3 regions of the Bacillus sp. KNSH39 genome follow, and region 2 is predicted to be linked to each of the others. Evidence: riboswitches for the same ligand, from Rfam matches in the RefSeq annotation. Region 2 holds a riboswitch; each other region holds the start of a gene.

Evidence for each region. A riboswitch is a leader RNA that binds a small molecule or an ion and turns the genes downstream of it on or off. The one in region 2 is predicted to bind S-adenosylmethionine.
Region 1: another riboswitch for S-adenosylmethionine. It lies ahead of ACUL40_RS21500 (methionine ABC transporter ATP-binding protein); the one in region 2 lies ahead of ACUL40_RS20695 (MetQ/NlpA family ABC transporter substrate-binding protein).
Region 3: another riboswitch for S-adenosylmethionine. It lies ahead of metK (methionine adenosyltransferase); the one in region 2 lies ahead of ACUL40_RS20695 (MetQ/NlpA family ABC transporter substrate-binding protein).

What each region holds. Positions count from the first base shown of each region.
Region 1 covers NZ_JBQXYO010000001.1:4,190,626-4,197,634, forward strand. The annotation lists gene ACUL40_RS21480 (CamS family sex pheromone protein) at 1-45, shown strand, start outside; gene ACUL40_RS21485 (TSUP family transporter) at 142-912, shown strand; gene pruA (L-glutamate gamma-semialdehyde dehydrogenase) at 1,065-2,612, shown strand; partial or broken gene ACUL40_RS21495 (cysteine hydrolase family protein) at 2,863-3,428, opposite strand; SAM riboswitch class I at 3,671-3,777, shown strand; gene ACUL40_RS21500 (methionine ABC transporter ATP-binding protein) at 3,901-4,920, shown strand; gene ACUL40_RS21505 (methionine ABC transporter permease) at 4,910-5,575, shown strand; gene ACUL40_RS21510 (MetQ/NlpA family ABC transporter substrate-binding protein) at 5,597-6,439, shown strand; gene ACUL40_RS21515 (YiaA/YiaB family inner membrane protein) at 6,809-7,009, shown strand, end outside.
Region 2 covers NZ_JBQXYO010000001.1:4,033,474-4,040,482, forward strand. The annotation lists gene ACUL40_RS20695 (MetQ/NlpA family ABC transporter substrate-binding protein) at 1-774, opposite strand, end outside; SAM riboswitch class I at 859-973, opposite strand; gene ACUL40_RS20700 (NAD(P)-dependent alcohol dehydrogenase) at 1,054-1,962, opposite strand; gene ACUL40_RS20705 (DUF6612 family protein) at 2,120-2,884, shown strand; gene ACUL40_RS20710 (FAD-binding oxidoreductase) at 2,951-4,387, shown strand; gene ACUL40_RS20715 (MFS transporter) at 4,384-4,917, shown strand; gene ACUL40_RS20720 (DUF3981 domain-containing protein) at 4,996-6,714, shown strand; gene ACUL40_RS20725 (multidrug effflux MFS transporter) at 6,832-7,009, shown strand, end outside.
Region 3 covers NZ_JBQXYO010000001.1:3,138,886-3,145,894, reverse strand. The annotation lists gene ACUL40_RS16085 (ATP synthase subunit I) at 1-169, shown strand, start outside; gene pckA (phosphoenolpyruvate carboxykinase (ATP)) at 520-2,106, opposite strand; SAM riboswitch class I at 2,335-2,456, shown strand; gene metK (methionine adenosyltransferase) at 2,626-3,825, shown strand; gene ACUL40_RS16070 (GNAT family N-acetyltransferase) at 3,867-4,391, opposite strand; gene ACUL40_RS16065 (hypothetical protein) at 4,463-4,642, opposite strand; gene ACUL40_RS16060 (MogA/MoaB family molybdenum cofactor biosynthesis protein) at 4,879-5,388, shown strand; gene ACUL40_RS16055 (molybdenum cofactor guanylyltransferase) at 5,385-5,987, shown strand; gene ACUL40_RS16050 (glycosyltransferase family 4 protein) at 6,268-7,009, opposite strand, start outside.

The DNA of each region.
Region 1 (7,009 bases), 160 kb from region 2:
CGTGAAGCAAAACAAGATGAACCACTTGTGAAGATTTTAGATTAAATATGAAGGCTGTTCCTCTATGGAACAGCTTTTTTTCTTATGTAATTTTGTTATAATTTAAAATGTTGTAAAAAATAGGGGTAAGGGGTAAATCTCATGGAAGAATTAAGTTTTCAAGTCATTATTTTATTAATTGCATTCGGTTTTTTAGCAGCTTTTATTGATTCCGTTGTTGGAGGAGGAGGGTTAATTTCGCTTCCTGCGCTTATGTTTGTTGGCTTATCGCCAGCTTCGGCAATTGCAACGAATAAATTAGCGGCAACAATGGGGACGTTTACGAGTGCGATGTATTTTATTCGATCAGGAAAAGTTGATTTTAAAATTGTAGGAAAGTTAATCCCGTTAACTATTGTTGGAGCTGTTGCAGGTGCTTTAGTAGTAAAATTTATTCCACCGGATATTTTACGCCCATTAGTACTTGTAATGTTGGTATTTATTGCTATTTATATTATTGCAAAAAAGAATTGGGGAAGTGTGTCTACCTATAAGAAGATGACGCAAAGAAAAACATTAATATTTTTCTTTGCTATTTTAATGATAGGATTTTATGATGGATTTTTTGGACCAGGGACAGGGTCGTTTTTAATTTTTGCATTTTTATTAATTGGCTTGGATTTTATTCAAGCGGCAGCATCTGGAAAACTTTTGAACTTTGTTAGTAATATTGTATCTTTAATTACTTTTTTATTTTTAGATATAATTCATTTTGAATACGGTATTATCATGGGATTATCAATGATCTTAGGTGCTTATTTTGGATCGAAGTTTGCGGTTCAAAAAGGTGTTGGATATGTAAGGACTTTATTTTTATTAGTTACTATATTATTGATCGGGAAAAATGTTTTGGAATATACTCATATTTTGTAGATTCATACGCATGTATGAATCTCTTTTTTATTATATTTTAAAAATTTATTAATTTTTAAAATATAAGTCTAGGAATATTTGAATAAATCTAAATTATCGTGTAGAATAATGTTGTAAAATGTAAACGTTTTTCTAAGGGGAGGCTAAAAAAAATGGTAGTAGCATACAAACATGAGCCATTTACAGATTTTTCAGTGGAGGCTAACAAATTAGCGTTTGAAGAAGGTTTAAAGAAAGTAGAATCTTATCTTGGACAAGACTATCCATTAATTATTGGGGGAGAAAAAATCACTACAGAAGACAAAATTGTTTCTGTAAACCCTGCAAATAAAGAGGAACTTGTTGGTCGTGTTTCAAAAGCAAGCCGTGAGTTAGCTGAAAAAGCAATGCAAGTAGCGGATGAAACATTCCAAACTTGGAGAAAATCAAAGCCAGAAATGCGTGCAGACATTTTATTCCGTGCTGCAGCAATCGTTCGTCGCAGAAAACATGAATTCTCTGCTATTCTTGTAAAAGAAGCAGGTAAGCCATGGAATGAGGCAGATGCTGATACAGCAGAAGCAATCGACTTTATGGAATATTATGGTCGTCAAATGTTAAAATTAAAAGACGGTATTCCAGTAGAAAGCCGTCCAATTGAATATAATCGTTTCTCTTACATTCCATTAGGAGTAGGTGTTATCATTTCTCCTTGGAACTTCCCATTCGCAATTATGGCAGGTATGACAACAGCTGCTTTAGTTTCTGGTAACACAGTATTACTAAAACCAGCTAGTACAACTCCTGTAGTAGCAGCGAAATTTATGGAAGTATTAGAAGAAGCTGGCTTACCAGCTGGCGTAGTAAACTTCGTTCCAGGTAACGGTTCTGAAGTTGGTGACTACTTAGTAGATCATCCTCGTACACGTTTCGTAAGCTTCACGGGATCTCGTGATGTAGGTATCCGCATCTATGAGCGTGCAGCGAAAGTAAACCCAGGACAAATTTGGTTAAAACGCGTTATCGCTGAAATGGGCGGTAAAGATACAATCGTTGTTGATAAAGAAGCAGATCTTGAATTAGCAGCTAAGTCTATCGTTGCATCAGCATTCGGATTCTCAGGACAAAAATGTTCTGCATGTTCTCGTGCAGTAATCCATGAAGATGTATATGATCATGTATTAAATCGTGCTGTTGAATTAACAAAAGAATTAACAGTTGCTAACCCAGCAGTATTAGGTACAAACATGGGTCCTGTTAATGACCAAGCTGCATTCGATAAAGTAATGAGCTATGTTGCAATTGGTAAAGAAGAAGGTAGAATCTTAGCAGGTGGCGAAGGAGACGATTCTAAAGGCTGGTTCATCCAACCAACAATCGTTGCTGACGTTGCAGAAGATGCTCGCTTAATGAAAGAAGAAATCTTCGGACCAGTAGTAGCATTCTGTAAAGCGAAAGACTTCGATCATGCACTTGCAATTGCAAATAATACGGAATACGGTTTAACAGGTGCTGTTATTACTAACAACCGTGACCATATTGAAAAAGCACGCGAAGACTTCCACGTTGGTAACTTATACTTCAACCGTGGATGTACTGGTGCAATCGTAGGTTACCAACCATTCGGTGGCTTTAACATGTCTGGTACAGACTCTAAAGCTGGTGGACCTGATTACTTAGCACTTCACATGCAAGCAAAAACTACTTCTGAAACTTTATAAGAAATAGTAGAGGAGCTCTTCACAGAATGTGAAGAGCTCCTTTTAAAATTGAAATCCTATATATTACCATCGTTCGAAGGGAATGAGCTAAAACCTATTAATAGCGGGATAAACATGTGAACAGAAATAAAATGATGAGAAAAGTTGACTTATTAGTCATATTTTTTAGTATTCATTTTGAGAATTTCCTGTATAATACAATTTGAAAGAAAATCTATGGTTCGACAAGGAACACTCCTTTCGGTTTTGCTCACTGAAAGGAGTGTTTTTTTATGTAGCTAAAAATTCTTGCGTGCTTATTACATTTGCATATACGCCATTTAAACTAGCTAAAATTGTATTGTGAATGTAAACAGCTGGTATAGTAGCGTTCTTAAAAGACAGGTCTTTTGTAGCACAAGCATCATGTATAACGGTACATTGAAAGCCAAAATCGAATGCAGCCCTTACTGTAGCATCGATACACATATGAGTCATCATCCCACATACAACGACATGTTCAATATTTAAACGTTTTAATTGCTCTAGAAGATTAGTTTCTCGGAAGCTATTTGGATAATGTTTGACTATAACTGTTTCTTCTCTAAGTGGACGTACGCTTTCGTGAATATGTACACCTTCTGTATTAGGTAGGAAAAAAGTAGCGTCATCTTTTATAGCTACGTGTTGGATATGAAAAATAGGTTCGCTGTTTGTTCTAAAGTGTTGTAATAACTGATTAGCATATTCGCTTGCTTCTACTGGATTACGCAATTCCATCTTTCCATTTGGAAAATAATCGTTTTGAATATCGATGAGTAAAAGAGCTGTTTTCATATATTTATCTTCCTCCGAGTTTCATATTCAAATAAATTTATTCAATTCGTAGAGAAGATTCTCCTGTTTAAAAATATGAGGAAGAAGAATTTTAAATAACCTTGAAAGTTACTATTTTCTCATGAATTTTCATCTGAAAATTTTAATAAAGGAATAATTAATATTTTTCTAAAAAATGTATTGACTCTTATTATTCTGAGTTCTATAATGAGAATTAATTAAACGACAATTAAATCGATACATTCTTATCCAGAGAGGTGGAGGGACTGGCCCTACGATACCTCAGCAACGGGTTTTTTTAATACCGTGCTAACTCCAGCAAGCCATATAAAGGCTTGGAAGATGAGAAGATGTGAACGAGTACATATAAGTGCTCTCCTTCTTATCTTTATGGTTGATAAGAAGGAGAGCACTTTTTATTTTACCTCGAAAGCTCTGCTTCAAGTTTTTACAGCATATAGGAGGGGAAAAAATGATTTCTTTTAACAATGTAAGTAAAGTGTATGAATCAGCTGGGCAATCTGTTCATGCGGTGGAGGATGTAACATTATCAGTTGAGAAAGGCGAAATTTTTGGCATTATTGGTTTTAGTGGCGCTGGAAAGAGTACGTTATTACGCTTAGTAAATATGTTAGAGAGACCGACGGCAGGAACGATTTCAATAGATGATAAAGATATTACATCATTATCGACGAAAGAATTACGTAAACTGAGACAAAGAATCGGAATGATTTTCCAAAGTTTTAATTTATTTAATTCAAGAACAGTATTTGGAAATATTGCTTATCCATTAAAGTTAGCGAAAGTACCAAAGAATGAGATAAAAGAAAGAGTAAATGAACTGCTGAAGTTTGTAGGGTTAGAAGATAAAGCAAACTATTACCCAGAGCAGCTATCAGGTGGACAAAAGCAGCGTGTGGGCATTGCTAGAGCACTTGCGACATCGCCAGATATTCTTATATGTGATGAGGCAACATCAGCCTTAGATCCAGAAACAACGACAGAAATTCTAAACTTATTAAAGAAAGTAAATAGAGAATACAATTTAACAATTCTTCTTATTACACATGAAATGCATGTTGTGAAAGAAATTTGTCACCGTGTAGCTGTAATGGAGAAGGGAAAAGTTATTGAAGAAGGAAAACTGTTTGATGTTTTCACGCAACCAAAAACAAAGACGACTCAAAACTTTGTACGTTCTGTCATTAATGATCATTTACCGGAAAGTGTTCTAGCGAAAATTCAAAATGGTGGTCAAATTTATCGTCTAACATTTACTGGTGAGGAGACAGGACAGCCGGTACTATCATATATCGCAAAAAACTATAACGTCGATGTAAATGTACTGTACGGAAATATTATTGAACTTCAAAATGTGCTATTTGGAAATCTTCTTGTAGAGTTGCAAGGGGAGCAGAGGGAAATTCAAAAAGCATTACAACATCTAAGACTGCAAGTGCAGCTGAAGGAGGTAGAAGCTCATGCGAGTTGATTGGAGTATATTTTGGCCGCGCATACTAGATGCGACGGGGGATACCCTCTTAATGGTAATTGTAACCCTTATATTTGCTACAATTCTTGGTATACCTCTAGGTTTACTTTTATATGTAACGAGAAAAGGAAACTTTTTAGAAAATAAATGGGTCTTTTCTATTCTTAACATCATAATTAATACAATTCGTCCGGTACCATTCATTATCTTTTTAGTAGCGTTAAGTCCACTAACGAGAAGTGTTATCGGAACGACGATTGGAACAGCAGCAGCAATTTTCCCGATGACGTTAGTCGCATCAATTGGTATTGCTAGAATGGTTGAAACAAACCTTGTTTCCGTTCCGAAAGGAGTAATTGAAGCAGCGCAAGCAATGGGCGCCTCGCCAATTAGAATTGTTTTTGAAATCCTTGTACCAGAAGCGTTAGCGCCATTAATCTTAGGTGTCACATTTATGACAGTTGGTTTAATTGAATTTTCTGCAGTTGCTGGGCTTGTCGGTGGTGGCGGTCTTGGTGATTTAGCAATGACATATGGTTATCAACGTTTTGATACATCAGTTATGTTCGTAACGGTCGTGTTACTTATTATTCTCGTACAGATAGCTCAAAATTTAGGGAATTACTTTGCGAAAGTCTTGTTACGCAGATCATAAAAAGGAAGAGAGGAAAAGAAAATGAAGAAAATTTTAGCATTTGCATTATCAGCGATTGTAGGGATTTCGGCGTTAAGTGGCTGCTCGGATGCAGGAGCAAAAGAGAAAACAGTTCGCATTGGTGTAACTGGAACGGATGGAAACGCTTGGGAAATTGTAAAGGGAAAAGCTGAAAAAGAAGGGATTAAAGTTAAACTGATTGAGTTCTCTGATTACACAACGCCAAATAAAGCGTTAGCTGATGGAGATATTGAACTAAACTCATTCCAGCATATTGCGTTCTTAGAGCAATTTAAAAAGGAACATAAGTTAGATATTACAGCTGTTGGTACAACACAAATTGCACCAATGGGTTTATACTCTGAAAAATATAAGAAATCAAATGAAATCCCAGATGGTTCAGAAATTGCAATTCCAAACGATCCAACGAACCAAGCACGTGCATTAAAACTTCTTGATGCAGCTGGATTATTAAAGCTGAAAAAGGATTTTGGTCTATTTGGAGATCCAAGTGGTATTGCTGAAAATCCGAAGAAATTAAAAATTACACCGGTTATCGCACAGCAAACACCTCGTGTGTTAAAAGATGTAGCGGCATCAGTTATTAATAACGGTGTTGCTGGTCAAGCTGGATTAGATCCAGCGAAGGATCCTATTTTCTTAGAAGATCCAAAGAATGAAAATGCGAAGCCTTATATTAATATTTTCGCAGCTCGTACGAAAGATAAAGATGATCCAACACTGAAAAAAGTAATTGAATTATACCATTCAAAAGAAGTAACAGATGCAATTAAGAAAGAAACAAATGATGGTTCAATTTCAGTAGATCTTTCACTTGAGGAGCTTGAAAAAATCGTAAAATAATGACTGGGTTTAATGGACTAACAGAAGGAACCCCTCCGCTGTTAGTTCGTTCAACATATAAACTTAACAAACAAACCCTAATTCTGTACCTTCCAATTTTGTATAACGTAGAATCCAATGTTTGTTAAGTAGAGTAATGGACCAGGAGTTTTCCTGGTCTTTTTTTATGAATGAAAATAGCTAGCGAACAGTAAGGTAATCTGAAAAACCAATTGTTTAGATTGTTTTTTCAGATTAGGCAGAAAACTTTCTTTAAAATATTATTCTTTTATGATAGATTTATAAATATAAAACTAGAATTTACATAAAAATCCATCATGGTAAATATACTTATCTATAATGGGTATACAGCTAACGAGGGGGAGAACGATGAGAAGACGTAATACGCAAGCGTTCACATTTTTAGCATGGACTTCATTTGTTTGTGCGCTTTCAGGTATGCTAATTGGGATTTATACGTTAGATGAAACGCTTAGTGTAAAAGGATACTATTTAATTGGAACATTATTTTTAACGATGTCTTGTTTTGTATTACAAAAAACAATTCGTGATAATGAAGAAGATAACGAG
Region 2 (7,009 bases):
GATAAATTCTTTTACTTCTTTAGATTGATAAGCTTTCTTTAATTTATTTACAACAACATCATCTTTATTTTCAGTACGAACAACGACCCAGTTCACATAAGGCGAATCTTTGCCTTCACGGAAAATGGAATCTTTCGCAGGGCTTAATTTTGCACCTAATGCAAAGTTTGTATTAATTGCAGCTGCTTTTACTTCACTTAGTTGTGTTGGTAATTGAGATGCCTCTAACTCAACAATCTTTAATTTTTTTGGATTTTCAATTACATCTTTCGCAGTCGCTTTTTCTGTCGCTTTTGGATCCACTTTTAAAACCCCTGCTTTTTCAAATAACTTTAAAGCACGAAGTTCATTCGTTGGGTCATTTGGGACAGCGATTGCGTCGCCATCTTTTAATTCTTTTACATCTTTTATGTCTTTAGAATAGACGCCCATAGGGAATGTTACTGTTGAAAATACTTCGGTTAATTTCATATTACGTTCAGCTTTAAATACGTCTAAATATGATTTCGTTTGATAGCTATTTACATCAAGGCTTTTTTCATCGAGGGATACGTTTGGTGCTACATAATCATTAAATACTTTTATATCAATTTCGAGACCATCTTTCGCTGCAACTTCTTTTACCTTTTCAAAAATCTGCTCATGCGGCCCGCCTGTTACACCGACAGTAATCTTTTTCTCATCTAACGCTTTTACTTGTTTATCTGAACCTGCGCTACATGCGCCTAATAATAGTACCGCTCCGCTTACAATGCTTAATAATACTTTCTTCATCTATGATTCCCCCTTCATATACGTTCCAAAATAAAAAGCACCTCTCAAAATAAGAGAGGTGCCGAATAGACGAAATAGGTTCCTCTCTTATCTTCCAAAACGAAAACTCGTTTTGCAGGAATTAGCACCTTAGCTTATACGTTATAAGCTCGGTTGCCGGGCATCATCGGGCCAGTCCCTCCGCCACTCTTGATAAGAGTATGTGTATGTAGTTTTTTAATATGGTACTAATAGTAAATCTTACAAAAAAAATTGTCAATGTTATTTTCAGAAAATATTTTATTTTATGGTAATCGAAACGTTCCCCTTTTTATGTCCTTTTTCTACATATATATGAGCTTCAGCAATTTCTTCTAATCGGTAAGTTCTATCAATAACAGGCTTTAGCTTTTCTGTTTCAGCTAGTTGTTTTAGTAGGTTCATATCTTCTTTACTGACTTTTGCCATCATTCCGTTCACAGATACATATTTTCCATTAGGCATTAATGCATCTGTACAAAGAGACTTATTATATTTTCCAACTGCATCAAATATAATGTCATAGTGCTCGCCCCGCTTAGTAAAATCTTCTTTCATATAATCAATTACGTTGTCTGCCCCTAAAGCTGTTACTAAATCGAAATTCGAACTACTACAAATGGCTGTGACAGTCGCCCCGAAGTATTTCGCAAGTTGTACGGCAGCTGTCCCTACTGACCCAGAGGCGCCGTATATAAGTACTCGTTGCCCTTTTTTTATCTGTCCTTTTCTAAGGAAGTGCAATGCTGAAGTTCCGCCAAAAGGAATAACGGCAGCTTCTTCATATGTCACATTGGTAGGTTTTAATGCTATTAATCCACTTTCATGCACGCATGTGTATTCGGCATAACCACCAAGGTTTAGTTCTGTTAATGCAAAAATTTGATCTCCTTTTTTAAATTGAGTTACATCTGTTCCAATGTCTTCGATTTCACCGGATAACTCTACGCCAAGTATAGGTTTTCTCGGTTTTCTGAAACCTAATATGATCCGCATAGGAATCCAAAATAAGAGGGGGCTATTAAAGCCACGTATTCTACAATCTCCAGTCGATACACTTGTTGCGTGAATTTTAACTAATACTTCATTTTTTTTAGGTTTAGGCTTTTCTATATTTTGAAGTTGGAGAACATTAGGTGGTCCATACTTTGTGCAAATAATAGCTTTCATAATGACCTCCTGAAATGAGTTGTTATTATTTACATCATATTTAAACTTTTTCTCAAACATGTTGCTATATAGGAAATAAATTTAAAGAAGAATATTACGAATTATATAGATTTCATAGGAAAAGAGATGATATTATTTTTGGGAAGGAGGGGACGTTATGAAAAAAATTATTTTAATTTCAAGTTTAGTACTTGCAGTCGGTCTAGGAGTAGGGTGTAGTAATGAGAAAGCAAAAAAGACTGATGAACCGAAAAAAGAAGCTGTGCAGAAAGAAAAGGAATTAACAGCGAAGGATGTTTTTAATAAAGCGAATGAAGCTTTTAAAAACGAAGAAAATGTAACGATGACATATGATGTGGGAATAAAGGCTGAAGGAACAGAGATGAATGTAATAAAGGCCAAAATGCAATTAGAGCCGAAGAAAAAAAATTCTCGTTCTGAAATGAATGTTTCTGGTACAGAGGTTGTTGTTTATGATGTGGGTGGCAAAATTGCTGGTCAGTTGAAAAATCCTAATACGGGTGAAGTTATGTCTGTACCAGAGGAACAATTAAATGCTAACGGAATGAATGCGACTCAAGGAATGGTAGATAATTTAGAGATTCCATCGGAAATTTTAAATAAAGTGAAGATGGAGAAAAGTGGAGATAATTATAAGCTGAAGTTTGCATTAAAAGGGCAAGAGACAGAGAGTATGTTAGCTAGTATGGATGAAAAGCAGAAACAAATGCTACAAGGCCAAAATGCAAAGATAGAAGAAATAGATGGAGAATATATTATTACAAAAGATTTTAAATATGAATCAGCAAAGATAGATATGGTTATGAGTAGCAATGGTGAGGATAAAGCGCACATTATTACGGATGCGAAGTTTACATCGTATGATAAATTTGATCCAATACAATTGCCAGCAGCAAAGTAATCACTGTCAAGAGAGGTACCTGAAAGAACAGGTATCTCTTTTTGTTGCTAATAAGGAGAGTGTCCTTTGAAAAAAAGAAAGATAGTAGTGGTCATTGTTGCATATACGGTTTTGCTTGCAACGTCTGTACATACGTATAAAAAACAAATTGATCATCCTATTATGAGTGATGTAGGTAAATTGCTTCCGACAAAAATAAAACGTGTTGAAAGTGCTACGGAAGAGCACTCGTTAATAAAATTAGTGCGAGATGCAAAAGTTTCAGGAGAGAAAATTTCCATTGCAGGCATGCAACATAGCCAAGGAGGACAGACATATTATCCAAATGGCACGATGCTCGATATGAAAGGATATAATAAAATATTAGAATTTGATCCAGAGAAGAAGCAGATTACAGTTCAAAGTGGTGTCACGTGGAATGATATTCAGAAGAAAATAAATCCATATGGCCTTGCGGTACAGGTCATGCAGTCTCAAAATATTTTTACTGTTGGTGGTTCATTAAGTGTAAATGTACACGGGCGTGATATTCGTCATGAGGCACTAATTGATACAGTAGATTCATTTAGATTGTTAATGGCAGATGGCACGGTACGTAATGTAAGTAGAGAAGAAAATGCAGAGTTATTTCCATATGTCATTGGGGGTTACGGTTTATTTGGAGTTATTTTAGATGTGACGCTGAAGTTAACAGATGATGAATTATATGAAATGCACACGAGAATGATAGATTATAAAGAATACGTATCTTATTTCAAAGAGAAAGTGAAAAGAGATGAAAATGTTCGTATGCACTTAGCGCGTATTTCTGTTGCTCCAAATTCATTTTTAAAAGAGATGTATGTGACAGATTATACTTTGGCACAAAATCAAAATATGAGAGAAGAGTACAGTGAATTAAAGGAAGAAAATATTATAGCGGTACCGAAATTTTTACTTGGATTATCACGTTATAGTGATTGGGGAAAGAATACATTTTGGGATATACAAAGAGGTTATTTTGAACGTACAGATGGAAAGTATGAGACGCGTAATAATGTTATGAGATCAGATAGTGCTTTTATGGAATATGAAAATCCAAATAGGACCGAAGTGTTACAAGAATACTTTGTGCCTATAGATGCTTTCACGGAGTATATAGATGATTTACGTAACGTATTAAATGAAGAAGAGTTTAATTTACTCAACATTACGATTCGTTACGTGGAAAAGAATGAAAATGCAGTTTTGTCCTATGCGAAAGATGATATGTTTGCGCTGGTTCTTTTGATTAACCAGGGACGCTCAGAGAGTGAGATAAAGAAAACAGAGGATGTCATTCGGAAGATGATTGATGTTACTTTAAAGCATAACGGTAGTTACTATTTGCCGTACTATTCTTATCCAACGAAAGAGCAGTTAAAGAGGGCATATCCTCGTATTGAAGAATTTCTCAAGAAAAAGAAGGAAGTAGATTCAGAAGAGAGATTTGTGAATTTATTTTATAGGGAGTATACGAAATGACATATAGAAGATTTGTGGCTTCGCAAAGTATCATCATGATGGCAGGAAGTATGGTATTTCCTTTTTATATATTATTGCTTCGAAACGTTGGAAATAGCTTCTCGCAATTTGGCTGGGCGTATGGCTTATTTGCTTTAACATCAGCACTTGTATATCCACTAGTGGGAAAGATATCTGATCAAGTAGGTGATAAAAAATTATTAATCATATACGCTTGGTCCATGGCAATCTTAATGCTTTGCTTTCCGATTGCCACGGAAGTATGGCATGTATATATTCTTCAAATTGTAATGGGCATTTTAGGTGCTGTGCAGCGTAATACTGAGAAGACTTCGTTAGCACGAAAGGTTGCGCAGGAAAAGGCTGGTTATGAGATTGGAAAATACCATGTGTGGACATCCATTGGCGGAGCAGTAGCGGTTATTGCCACGGGATATTTAGTAGATTTCTTTACGATTGGTACAATTTTTTATATTGCATCTATTCTATATGTAGTGAGCGGGATTGTATTAAGTAGTAAAAAAATATAACTATTCCTATTTTCACCTTAATACCCTTTATTTGTTATACTAAAAGGGAATACAAAAGAAAAGGGGACAGTGCCTTTGATGAAATTTGTAGTTTTAGCTATTCTTACTTTGTTTTTGATTCCATGGACAAGAAGTAGTAGTAAGCTTCGAGCAGTGGATAAGAAGGGAGATAAGAAGGTTGTAAAGGGTAAGAAATCATCTATTTTAGTTATTCCTGTTTTATTTTGGATAGGTATTGCAATCTATGAATACTTTTGGCTAATTGATGATCGGGTAGACTCGATTCTTACTCATTATTCTGTTGCAGTAGCAATTTTAATTGGGCTTGTTTTATTTTCACAAGATCAAATAGGGAAATTAGAAGGCACATTAAAAGGACTTCTAATGTTTATTTTACTCGCAAGTTACGGCTACTTTGGTTATTTGCATGATATAGTAATCTCGCAAAAGAAATATGATTCTGTTGTTAAGGTAGAGAAAGATATTTCAGAGCCATTTACTGAAAATGACCAGCCGTTTACAGTGCCGCCAAAGACAGCGGAGAATAAGATGAAAAAAGTATTTGGTGATATTCCAAAAGTAGCTTATTTTGAGCTAGGAGAATTAACGCCACAAATGGTAAACGGCGAGGCTTTATATGTAGCGCCGATTGAAGTTTCAGGATTTTTTAAAGCGCGTAAAGCTGAGACAATTCCAGGGTACGTAACGATGTCAGGTACGAATCCTGATGCGGAAGCGAAACTGCACCTCGGTTATAAAATGAAATATGTGCCAAGCATGTTTTTTGGTAATAATTTAGAGCGTGTGGTAAGGCAAGCAGAACCAAATTTAATCTTTAAAGGAAAACCTAAATTTGAGGTTGATGATAAAGGAAAACCATATTATACAATGACGTATGGTGAATTTATTTCAGGAAGATCTGGATTTGAGGTAGAAGGTGTTGTCGTAGTAGATGCACAAACAGGTGAAGTGAAAAGATATGATAAAGGAAAGGCACCTAAATTTGTTGATGGTGTATTAAATCATGAGACTGCATCTACGTTAAATACGTACTTTGGTAAATATATTCACGGATTTTGGAATACGAAATTCTCACAAACAGATATGAAAATTCCGACTGAGTGGGGAACGAAAGAAGGCGTGACCCCGATCTTTGGTAAAGATGGAACACTGTATTATTTTACAGACTTTACTTCTCCAAAAGAAGGAGTAGATTCAGCCCTAGGCTATTCATTAGTAGATGCACGCACAGGCAAGCTATATTACTATAATGGAAAAGAAGTAAAGGGGATTATGGATGGTTCAGCAGCTACAGAAGTAGTAGATAATTCCTTTAAGAGAGAGAAATGGCATGGGACAATGCCTGTCATTTATAACGTATACGGTAAACCAGCTTGGATTATTCCGGTTGTCGATGACGGAGGCCTAGTACGTGCACATACAGTTGTATATGCTGCTAATGCAAAAATATTTGCGACAGGTTCTTCGCAGAAAGAAGCGCTTGAGAATTATAAAAACGTAATGAGCGGTAATGGTGATACATTTAGACCAACCTCAACAGGAAAAGAAGCGCAAAAAGAAGGTATTGTACAACGTGTATATAAAGAAAAATCAGGTGAAAATACAATCGTGTACGTACTTTTAGAGAATGAACAAAAGGTATTTATGATACCGGTGAAGAAATTCCCATATGCTATGTTTACAGAAGTAGGAGACCCAATTCAAATTACATATTTAGATACGGGAGAGATGATGTCCTCAGTATCTAAATTTACGAATAGCAATGTGAAAAAGTAAAGCGATAGAATTTCTATCGCTTTTTTTACATTATGAAAGAGGAAAATGCGCTGTACTTGACGTATGTTTATGATGTAACTATAATTGTTACGATTCAGTTTGTATAGGAAAGGGTGAATTGAAAAAGTGAATGAAGTTAATCACGAAATATATAAACCTGTAAAGGCAAACAGGTTATGGATGATTCTTGTATTAGGAACACTTACGGCGATTGGACCATTATCTATTGATATGTATTTGCCTTCATTACCGAAGTTAACGGATGATTTGCAAACAGGTGCATCCCTCGCGCAGC
Region 3 (7,009 bases), 890 kb from region 2:
GTTTAACCGTTTTGCAGCTGCCATTTTGGGTGCTATTATTATGTACGAAATTGAGCACCACATGGTTATGTGGGCGTTTGCAGTAGGGATTATGGGTGGGTATTTCTTAATCGTTGTGAATTTAGGTTACTATAGCATGAAAGATGAGAAAGAACTAACAAAGAGCTAAAAAGATAAAAGACTTCTTTTTAGATGGAATAGATGATCCAGTCACGAATAGAAGCGGTCAGGGCCTTTTTTAGCCCCATACGATGTGAAACCCGAGAGATGTAGTGAGTAGGGATATAATGTATATATTCGAAGCTGTAATTTTATAATCTAGGTCACAGATGAAGAGATTAGCGTTTCACTTTATATAAGATATAGAAAGAAGCTTACGTTTTCACGTAAGCTTCTTTTTTATGTAAGTGTGTGTAACCGTTAAGCCGCATTGGGTTTTGTCGGTGAGTACGCGAAACTTTACGGTTACACGACACTTATTCATATGAGTAAAGGGTTATTCCAACAAAAAGTTTTAATTTAAGCGATTGGACCGCCTAAGTTAATAATGTCTTCAGATACGCTGTCGAACTTTTTGAAGTTAGCTTTGAATTCATTTGCAAGTTCGATTGCTTTTGCTTTGTAAGCAGCTTTATCAGCCCAAGTTTGTTCAGGCATTAACACTTCGTCAGGTACACCTGGTACGTGAAGTGGAACTTCAAGACCGAAGATGTCATGTTTAGCTGTTTCAGTTTTCGCAAGTTCACCGTTTAATGCTGCTTGAATCATTGCACGAGTGTAACCTAAGTTCATACGTTTACCAACGCCGTATTCGCCACCAGTCCAGCCAGTGTTTACTAAGAATACTTTCGCATCGTGTTTCTCGATTTTTTCACCAAGCATTTCAGCATAGCGAGATGCATCAAGTGGTAAGAATGGTGAACCGAAGCAAGTTGAGAATGTTGCTTGCGGAGATGTAACGCCGCGCTCTGTTCCTGCTAGTTTACTAGTGTAACCACTTAAGAAATGATACATAGCTTGCTCTTTTGATAACTTACTGATTGGAGGCAATACGCCAGATGCATCAGCAGTTAAGAAAATAATTGTATTTGGGTGTCCAGCAACACTTGGCAGTACGATATTGTCGATCGCATGCATAGGGTATGCAGCACGAGTATTTTCTGTTAAAGTAGTATCGTTGTAGTCGGCGATACGTGTTTGGTCATTAATGATAACGTTTTCTAAAACAGATCCAAATGTGATTGCATCGAAAATTTGTGGTTCTTTCTCGTGAGAAAGGTTTACACATTTCGCGTAGCAACCGCCTTCAATATTGAATACACCGTTATCAGACCAACCGTGCTCATCATCACCGATTAGTTTACGGTTTGGATCAGCAGATAATGTTGTTTTACCTGTTCCAGATAAACCGAAGAATAGTGCTACGTCGCCTTCTTCACCTACGTTTGCAGAGCAATGCATAGAAAGAATATCTTGTTCAGGTAATAAGAAGTTCATAATAGAGAAGATTGATTTTTTCATTTCTCCAGCGTATTCTGTACCACCAATTAGTACGATACGTTTTTCGAATGAAACCATAATGAATGCTTCAGAGTTTGTACCGTCAACAGCTGGATCAGCTTTGAAATTCGGTGCAGAAACAATTGTGAACTCTGATTCATGAGTTGTTAATTCTTCTTCAGTTGGACGAATGAATAATTGATGTACAAATAAATTGTGCCATGCATATTCGTTAATAACTTGAATTGGTAGGCGGTAATTGCGGTCAGCGCCTGCAAATCCTTTGAAGACGAATAACTCTTCTTTTTCTTTTAAGTATTCTAAAACTTTAGTATATAATTTATTAAAATGTTCTTCAGAAATCGGTTGGTTCACAGCTCCCCAAGCAATTTTGTCAGCAACCGATGCTTCTTTCACAATAAATTTATCTTTAGGAGAACGTCCTGTATATTTTCCAGTTGAAGCAGAAACGGCACCAGTCGAAGTTAATTTCCCTTCATTTCGCATTAATACTTTTTCCACTAATTGCGGAACACTTAGTTGAATCTGTGCATTGCTTCCGTTCAATAATTCGTGTAAACCAATTTGGACATTCACAGTACTCATATTTATATACCATCCTTTTCATTTAATGAAATATTTCTCGTAATCCCCAACAAGAGTATAACACAATTATATAAATAATGTATACTATTTATTTCTTTTTGTTTGTGTGAATGCATTATTTCCCTATTAATATTTCATTTCAGGCGTATTGAGAAAAACTTTCAGGAAAATGTGAATATTAATTGACAAATGAATATCATTTCTTTAGTATAGGTTGGGACGGATACTCTCTTATCCCGAGCTGGCGGAGGGACAGGCCCGATGAAGCCCAGCAACCTCACTTGTAGTGGTAAATACAGGTGAATAGGTGCTAAAACCTGTGCGAGGCTACAGGTCTCGAACGATAAGAGCGAAGGGCAAAAAGCAGTATGCAAGTAGCAAATTAAACCTTTCCTCTATGTAAAGTAGGAAAGGTTTTTCTGTATGCTTGTGTGGGAGAATAAATGTATGTCGCAGTTTGTGGCAAATTAAGGATGAGTTCCGTACAATATATACAATTACTGTAGGGAGGTTTACCACATGACAAAAAAACGTCATCTGTTCACATCTGAGTCTGTAACTGAAGGACATCCAGATAAAATTTGTGACCAAATTTCTGATTCAATTTTAGATGCGATCTTATCAAAAGACGCAAATGCACGTGTAGCTTGTGAAACAACTGTAACAACTGGTTTAGTATTGGTAGCGGGGGAAATTACGACTTCTACTTACGTAGATATTCCAAAAATCGTTCGTGAAACAATTCAAGGCATTGGTTACACACGCGCAAAATACGGATTCGATGCAGAAACTTGTGCAGTTTTAACATCTATCGATGAGCAATCTGCTGACATCGCTATGGGTGTTGACCAAGCGCTAGAAGCACGCGAAGGTCAAATGACTGACGCTGAGATTGAGGCAATTGGTGCAGGAGACCAAGGTTTAATGTTTGGTTTCGCATGTAATGAAACACAAGAGTTAATGCCACTTCCAATCTCGCTTGCTCACAAATTAGCTCGCCGTTTAACTGAAGTACGTAAAGATGATACATTATCATACTTACGTCCGGATGGAAAAACGCAAGTTACAGTTGAGTATGATGAAAATGGTAAACCAGTACGTGTTGATACTATCGTAATTTCTACACAACATCACCCAGATGTTACATGGGAAGAAATCGATCGCGACTTAAAAGAGCACGTAATTAAAGCTGTAGTACCAGCAGAATTAATGGATGGAGAAACGAAATTCTTCATTAACCCAACTGGCCGCTTCGTAATTGGTGGACCACAAGGTGATGCTGGTTTAACAGGACGTAAAATCATCGTTGATACTTACGGTGGATACGCTCGCCACGGTGGCGGTGCATTCTCTGGTAAAGATGCAACGAAAGTTGACCGTTCTGCAGCATATGCAGCTCGTTATGTTGCGAAAAACATCGTAGCAGCTGGTCTTGCTGAAAAAGCAGAAGTACAACTTGCATACGCAATCGGTGTAGCACAACCAGTATCAATTTCAGTTGATACATTCGGCACTGGTAAAGTATCTGAAGACGTACTAGTAGAGCTAGTTCGTAACAACTTCGATCTTCGCCCAGCTGGTATTATTAAAATGCTAGACTTACGTCGCCCAATTTACAAACAAACAGCAGCTTACGGCCACTTTGGACGTACTGATGTAGATCTATCATGGGAACGTACAGACAAAGCAGCAGCTTTAAAAGAGCAAGCTGGTCTATAATATATGAAAAAAAGCTTTGCGCGGTGAGCGCAAAGCTTTTTTTATTTATAATTACGTTGGAATAAAGCGAAGAGTTCAATGTCATGCCAATTGCCATTGCGGAATATAGCTTCTTTACAAGTTCCTTCATGTTGAAAACCGAGTGATTTATATAATTTAATTGCTCTATCGTTAAAAGAAAATACTCGTAAAGAAAGGCGATGTAAATTTAATTCTAAAAATGCATAATCCAATAATAAGGTGAAAGCTTCCTTCCCATAACCTTGCCCCCAGTAATCCTTGTTACCAATATCAATAATACATTCAGCGTTTCGATTATACGAATCAATATGAATTAAAGAAGTAATACCAATTGAAAGATGCGTAGATTTTTCTTCAATGATATAGCTCTTAGAGTCCGAAGAATGAATAAATTGCTGGCAAAGTTTTTCTGTGTCTTGAAGGGAAGGTTTATCAAGAGTGAGAGTAGTTGAACTCATAACGTCTATATCATTATGCCATTTATAATATGTTAGAATATCATCTTCGGAAAACTTTCGTAACTGGATACGGTTTGATTCAAACAATGTAAGTCCTCCTTTTGTATTTCCTTTTCACATGATTTACAAAGGATTGATTTCTTCTGGAACATATGTAATCAACCTTTCATTTGACGTGCTTTACCTGCGCAAAATGCACTACTTAGTAAAAATAGTGTCGCGAATATAATGCTTACTAATGTAGCGTATGGAATTGCGCCTTTTAAGGAAAAGCCGACAGTGATTGAAGCGATGAATAAGAGGATAAATGTTGTTGTTAATTTTTTATAAAGTTCCATACTATGTAGACCTCCAATTTATTTTTTAGTACAAGTTTTAAAATTGAATTCTATTATGTAGAAAATATAAAGAGTAGCTAAAGATGTGTAGTCTAGGAGTATAAGAAAGGGCACTTTCCTTTTTGTGGGTTAGTATACTTATATTGTATCATGGCGCATGATTGGCTTCATACATAATTGTGTAAAGGTATGTATGATAAAATGAAGAAAAGTCTTTAAGAAAGGAAAGATAAAAAATGAGTGTAACTGAACATAAAAAACAAGCTCCAAAAGAAGTGCGTTGCAAGATCGTGACGATTTCCGATACACGTACGGAAGAAACAGATAAGAGCGGACAACTATTACATGAATTGTTAAAAGAAGCGGGACATAAAGTAACTTCTTATGAAATTGTAAAAGATGATAAAGAAAGTATTCAGCAAGCAGTGTTAGCTGGTTATCATAAGGAAGATGTAGATGTTGTATTAACAAATGGCGGTACTGGTATTACGAAACGCGATGTCACAATTGAAGCAGTATCAGCGTTATTAGATAAAGAAATTGTTGGATTTGGTGAGCTGTTCCGTATGATTAGTTATTTAGAAGATATCGGAAGCAGCGCAATGTTAAGTAGAGCGATTGGTGGTACAATTGGGCGCAAAGTAGTCTTCTCGATGCCAGGGTCTAGCGGAGCGGTTCGCCTTGCGATGAATAAATTAATTTTACCGGAATTAGGTCATATTACATTTGAGCTGCATCGCCAATGAGTAAGTATGCTGGAATTGTATTAGCAGGTGGTATGTCGAGTAGATTCGGTGAGCCGAAAGCGTTAGCAATTTGGAAGGGAACTACTTTTGTTGAGCATATTGTGAAAGTGATGGGAAATACTTTGCAAGACATTGTAGTAATTAGCCATACTGATATAAAAGAGCGAGTAGAGCAATTCGTACAAGTACCTGTTATAGAAGACATTCCGCACTATAAAGGGAATGGACCGCTGGCCGGCATTGTATCAGGAATGGAATACATAGAAGCAGATTGGTACGCTATTATGCCTTGCGATGCACCAAACGTGTCGCATGAATGGTTTACCATTTTACTAGAGCAAACGAACAATGAATATGATGCGGTTGTACCTATTATTAATGGAAGAAAACAACCGCTACTTGCGGCGTATCATAACCGCGTGAAAGAAAAGATTTATGCTTTACTTCAGGAAGAAAAAAGAAGTATGGGGCAGCTTTTATCACAATGTAATGTGAAGTATGTTTCTGGAGAAGATGTACAAGCGAATGCGGATTGGTTTATAAATGTAAATACGAAAGAAGAATATGTGCAGGCTCAAAAAGACCTTTCAAATGAATGAAAGGTTTTTTTGATATACAGAATTGGGGAACAATTGCTGTATAAAGGTATGTGAGTGAGTTGATTTTAAGGGGAATTCTTAAAATCATTATACAGTTAAAACACTGTATAACCATATATTAATTTTTATGGGTTTTTATTACAAGTCTGTTTAGTTATGTTTATTTTTGATATAATTAATATAGAAATAAAACAATGCTTAACCTTATGTATCATTTATTAAACTAAAATTTATGACCATGTAATAAACTCCCTTCGTTTTTTGAAGGGAGTTTTTCTATTTAAGCAAGCAACTCTGATGCGTTATGCTGAAGGACTTCTTCATATTGGTTAAGCAAGCCACGAAAGACCTCATCCCAGCTCTTTGATTTCGCAAAAGAGGAAGATTCTATTCCCATCTGCTCAAGTTTTTCTTCATTTTGTAATAAAAAATAAATGGATGATAGAAATGCATCTTCATTTTTAGGCGGACAAAGAACTCCCGTTTTTCCATCTGTAATAATATTTTTAACCCCGCCACTATTTGCACCAATAACAGGTGTACCGCATGCGAGTGATTCAAGTACGACATTTCCGAATGTTTCAGTAGCTGATGGAAACACCATTATGTTAGAACAAGCATATGCTTCAGCTAAATCCCCGCCTTGTAAATAGCCAGTAAAAGTGATATTTGTTTTCGGAACAGCTTCACGTAAACTTGTTGCTAGAGGACCGTCTCCTGCGATGAGCCAATGAATATCGTTTCGAGTATGTGCTGTTTTAACGATAAGGTGTTGCAGCGTATCAATATCTTTTTCAGGAGCAATTCGTCCAACATAGGAAAGGACATACTTCGCTGTAATATTATATTTTTTTCGGAATAGGTCTGTATTGTAAGCTGGATGAAAGAGTGTGCAATCTACACCACGTCCCCATATAGAGAGGGTCTGAAAGCCTTTATTTTTTAATTGATGTAATGTTTCAAAGGAAGGTACAAAATTTTTTTGCATATGACTATGAAACCATTTTAAATAGTTCCAAAGC